Regions from separate parts of the Rhizobacter sp. P2_G4 genome, predicted to be linked through region 1. Evidence: predicted binding sites of a transcription regulator. Region 1 holds the regulator's gene; the other holds the start of a gene.

Region 1 (2,398 bases):
ACGACGCGATGGAGCGCCTGGCCCACGAGCACAAGCCCAAGCTGATCATCGCCGGGGCCTCGGCCTACAGCCTGCGCATCGATTTCGAGCGGTTCGCCAAAGTCGCCAAGGCCATCGGCGCCTACTTCATGGTCGACATGGCGCACTACGCCGGCTTGATCGCCGCGGGCGTATATCCGAACCCCGTCCCGCATGCCGACGTGGTGACGTCCACCACGCACAAGAGCCTGCGCGGCCCGCGCGGCGGCATCATCGTGATGAACGGCGAAGCCGTTGCCAAAAAGGTCAACAGCGCCATCTTCCCCGGCATCCAGGGCGGCCCGCTGATGCACGTGATTGCCGCCAAGGCGGTGGCCTTCAAGGAAGCACTCTCGCCCGAGTTCAAGCAATACCAGCAGCAGGTGGTGAAGAACGCCGCCGTACTGGCCGAAACCTTGACCCAGCGCGGCCTGCGCATCGTGAGCGGCCGCACCGAGAGCCATGTGATGCTGGTCGACCTGCGGCCCAAGAACCTCACCGGCAAAGAGGCCGAGGCCATCCTGGGCTTGGCGCACATGACGTGCAACAAGAACGGCATCCCCAATGACCCGCAAAAGCCGATGATCACCAGCGGCATTCGCCTCGGCTCACCGGCGTTCACGACCCGCGGCTTCAAGGAAGAACAGGCTCGGGTCACGGCCAATCTGATCGCCGACGTGCTGGACAAGCCGCATGATGAAGCCAACATCGCGGCCGTGCGAGCCAAGGTCGCCGCGCTGACGAAAGACTTCCCGGTCTACAGATAAGCCGAGAAGGGGTCGCTGAGCGACCCCGCCCTCGTTTTTGGCGAAGCCGCTCATGCGCTGTCCTTTCTGTTCCCACGAAGACACCCAGGTCGTCGAGACGCGCGAGTCCGACGAAGGCGATGTCGTGCGCCGCCGGCGCCGCTGCCAGAGCTGCGACAAGCGTTTCACGACCTACGAGCGCGCGGAAATCGCCCTGCCCTCTGTGGTCAAGAAAGACGGCACGCGGGCCGAGTTCGACATCGGCAAGATTCGCGCGTCGATGACCTTGGCGCTGCGCAAGCGCCCGGTCAGCGTGGAGCAGATCGACGCCGCCATCGAGCGCATGCAGGACAAGCTGCTCAACAGCGGTGCGAAAGAGGTGGCCTCGACCCGCCTCGGGGAACTGGTGATGCGAGAACTCAAGCGCATCGACAAGGTCGCCTACGTTCGCTTCGCCTCCGTCTATCGCAGCTTCGAAGACGTGGACGAGTTCCGCCAGCTGATTCGCGACATCTGACGGCTTCCAGCCGTTCCCGATGCGTTGATGCCTCACCCGCGCAACGGAACAAGTCCTACAACGCCCTCCGCGCCAAAGCGTCAACATCGGGCGTTGCCGTTCGGAGTCATCGAGCTTTGAGTTTCATTCGCCCCTTCGCTGCCTGGATGGTCGCGTGCGCGGTCGCCCTTCCCGCCTTGGCCGAGCCGCCAGCAGGCGTGGCCCTGCGCGAGCGCCAAGCGCAGCTCGCTCCAGAACTCGTACACAGCCCCTTCGGCAGGCCGCTGAAACTGGTTTCCACCGAAGCGGGCGAGCAACTGCAAGGCAGCATCGACGCTGTCGTCTCCCAGCCGTATGCACTGGCGCGCGAGCATCTGCAGCAGCCGCAGGTCTGGTGCGAGATCTTGATGCTGCACATCAACACCAAGCAGTGCACCGCCTCGGCCGGCACCGTGGCGGTGAACATCGGCCGCAAGCTCGACCAGCCGCTGAGCGACAGCTACCGCGTGAATTTCACGCTGCAACCTCTCGAAGCCAGCCCTGACTACCTGTCCGTGCGGCTGAGCGCTGCGAGCGGCCCCTTCAGCACGCATGACTACCGCATCCAGTTGCAGGCCATCCCGCTCGAAGGCGGCCAGAAGACCTTTTTGCACCTGGACTACGCCTACGCCTACGGGTTGACGGCGAAGCTGGCCATGCGCGGATATCTGGCCACCGTGGGATCGGGCAAGGTCGGCTTCACCAAAGAGAAGCCTGGTGCCAGCTCGCCGTACATCGGCGGCATGCGCGGCGTGGTCGAACGCAACACCATGCGCTACTACCTGGCGATCGACGCGTACCTCGCCTCGCTGACCGCCCCGCCGGCACAGCAACGCACCCAGCGCATGGAGGCATGGTTCGCTGCCACCGAGCAATACGCGACACAGCTGCATGAACTCGATCGCGACGACTACCTGGCAATGAAGCGCCGCGAGTTCACCCGCCCGGACAGCTGACCGCTGGGAAGGCGAAGCCCCCCCTGCCGGGTGCCCCCACCAGAGGCCCGGTGTTTCCCCCCAGCGGTGGAAGCTGGAACGACCTGCATTTCCTACATTGGATGCAGTTCAAACACAGGGGGAAAACATGCAAACAACAAGCT
Region 2 (2,398 bases), 440 kb from region 1:
GGCGATCGTCGCCGGTGTTCTTGCGCAGCTCCAGGAACTCCTCGAGGTCGAGGTGCCAGCTTTCCAGGTAGGCACAAACTGCGCCCTTGCGCTTGCCGCCCTGGTTGACGGCAACAGCAGTGTCGTTGACGACCTTGAGGAAGGGAACGACGCCCTGGCTCTTGCCGTTGGTGCCCTTGATGTGCGAGCCGAGCGCTCGCACGTTGGTCCAGTCGTTGCCCAGGCCGCCCGCGAACTTGGACAGCAGCGCGTTCTCCTTCAGCGCTTCGTAGATGCCGTCGAGATCGTCGGCCACGGTAGTCAGGTAGCAGCTGGACAGCTGCGAGCGGCGCGTGCCGGCGTTGAACAGCGTGGGCGTCGAGCTCATGAAGTCGAAGGTCGACAGCACTTCATAGAACTCGATGGCGCGGGCTTCGCGGTCGATCTCGTTCAGCGCCAGGCCCATGGCCACGCGCATGTAGAAGGCCTGTGGCATCTCGATGCGCACTTCGTCGATGTGCAGGAAGTAGCGGTCGTACAGGGTCTGCAGGCCGAGGTAGTCGAACTGCAGGTCGCGGTCGGCATTGAGCGCGGCGCCCAGCTTGGCCAGGTCGAACTGCATCAGCTTTTCGTCCAGCAGTTCGGCCTGCACGCCCTTCTTGATGAAGGTCGGGAAGTACTCGGCATAGCGGGTGTGCATCTCGGCGTGCAGCAGCTCTTCGCCGACGATTTCCTTGCGGATGGTGTGCAGCAGCAGGCGGGCAGTGGCGCGCGTGTAGCCAGGGTCCTTCTCGATCAGCGTGCGCGCCGCCAGGATGGCGGCCTTGTGCACTTCGTCGATGGGCACGCCGTCGTACAGGTTGCGCTTGGTTTCGGCCAGGATGGGTTCGGGCTTCACATCGGCACCCAGGTCGGCACAGGCCGACTCGACGAGCGTCTGCAGGCGGCCCATGTCGAGCGGCACACGCTGGCCACGGTCGGTCACCATCAGCAAAGGCTCGGCCACCACCGCCGGCACGCCTTGCTTGGCGCGCTCTTGCGAGCGGCGCTCGCGGTACAGCACATAGGCCCGTGCCACTTCATGATGGCCACCACGCATCAGGCCGAGTTCGACGTGGTCTTGCACGTCTTCAATGTGAAAGGTGCCGCCGCCCGGGCGCGAACGCAGCAAGGCGCGCACGACCGACTCGGTCAATCCGTCCACCGTCTCACGTACGCTGGCCGATGCAGCGCCCTGGGTGCCATGCACGGCCAGGAATGCCTTCATCAAGGCCACGGCAATCTTGTTGGGCTCGAAGGACACCACCGCACCGTTGCGGCGAATGATCTGGTAGCCCTGGTAGGCGGACGCGGCAGTGCCGGTCGGCGCCGCGCCGGAACGTGGAGCGGCGAGCGGGTTGGCGGTGGGAGAGGAGACGGTTTGCTGCATGGTGTTCCCTGTCGTCATGTCGGTTCGGTGGATATCAATCTCACGCGTTCATTGAACGGCGTTTTGCGAACTCAGCCGCAAAAGCCGCAGCCGACCCTGGCGAGCCAGGAGCGGGTGAACATCAAGTGAGAACGGTGTTGCGCCAGTCGTGGCGCCTTGCATCTCTTGCTCTGCAGAAGAACGCCGCCTTGCGCGGGCAACCCAGAAAACGGGGCGCTGATCTGAGGCATGGAAGGGTGTTTCTGAAACAGAAGGATAACACGAAGGGACACTATATCTGGGGGCTCGGGGGTCATCAAGCACTACCAATAGCGTCTCCACGGTTTGCCGGCAGGAGAGGCAAGAGAAGAATACGACGGAGAACGCCCCGAGCGCGAGTGATAGCGCCGTTGGTCAAATGCATGCGCCACTGGATGCGGCATTCAGGCGCATATCGGCCGGCAGAGCGCATGAATCATGGGTCGCCGCTTGCGACGTCGCGACTCGCGTCAGCCCGCTCGCTGAACATCCTCGGGAAAATACCGACCAGGTCAGCCGAGCAGAGTCTTCAATTGCGGCCAGTCGAATCCAGGCCCGGGATCGATCTTGCGGCCAGGTGACACGTGCTCGTGCCCGACCACGGCTTGCAATGGGTAGCGCTGCGCTAAGGCCTGCAGAAGTGCAGCCAGCACAGCGTATTGCTCCGCTTCGAAGAGCTCACCCTCCAGGCCTTCGAGCTCGATGCCGATGGAGTAGTCGTTGCAGTTCTCGCGGCCCTGCCACGACGAGCGCCCCGCATGCCACGCGCGGTCTTCGCATGAGACGAACTGCAGCAACTCGCCATCGCGCCGAATGAGGAAGTGGGACGACACCGTGGCGCCGCGGATCTGCTGGTAGTACGGGTGAGCGTCCCAGTCGAGCCGGTTGGTGAACAGGCGCTCGATCTCGTCTCCACCATATTTACCCGGCGGCAGGCTGATGGAATGGATGACTGCCAGGCTGACTTCAGTG

What was found. Region 1 encodes NrdR, which represses ribonucleotide reductase genes. Its sites were predicted from a motif close to CACNANATNTNGTG; they were not measured.
Region 2: the regulator NrdR is predicted to act here: its motif matches at 1,678-1,691, upstream of AC1DYS_RS16185 (ribonucleoside-diphosphate reductase subunit alpha).

What each region holds. Positions count from the first base shown of each region.
Region 1 covers NZ_JBFUFG010000004.1:461,555-463,952, reverse strand. The annotation lists gene glyA (serine hydroxymethyltransferase) at 1-785, shown strand, start outside; gene nrdR (transcriptional regulator NrdR) at 838-1,281, shown strand; gene AC1DYS_RS18130 (hypothetical protein) at 1,398-2,255, shown strand; gene AC1DYS_RS18125 (GspH/FimT family pseudopilin) at 2,383-2,398, shown strand, end outside.
Region 2 covers NZ_JBFUFG010000004.1:22,288-24,685, reverse strand. The annotation lists gene AC1DYS_RS16185 (ribonucleoside-diphosphate reductase subunit alpha) at 1-1,408, opposite strand, end outside; gene ampD (1,6-anhydro-N-acetylmuramyl-L-alanine amidase AmpD) at 1,939-2,398, opposite strand, start outside.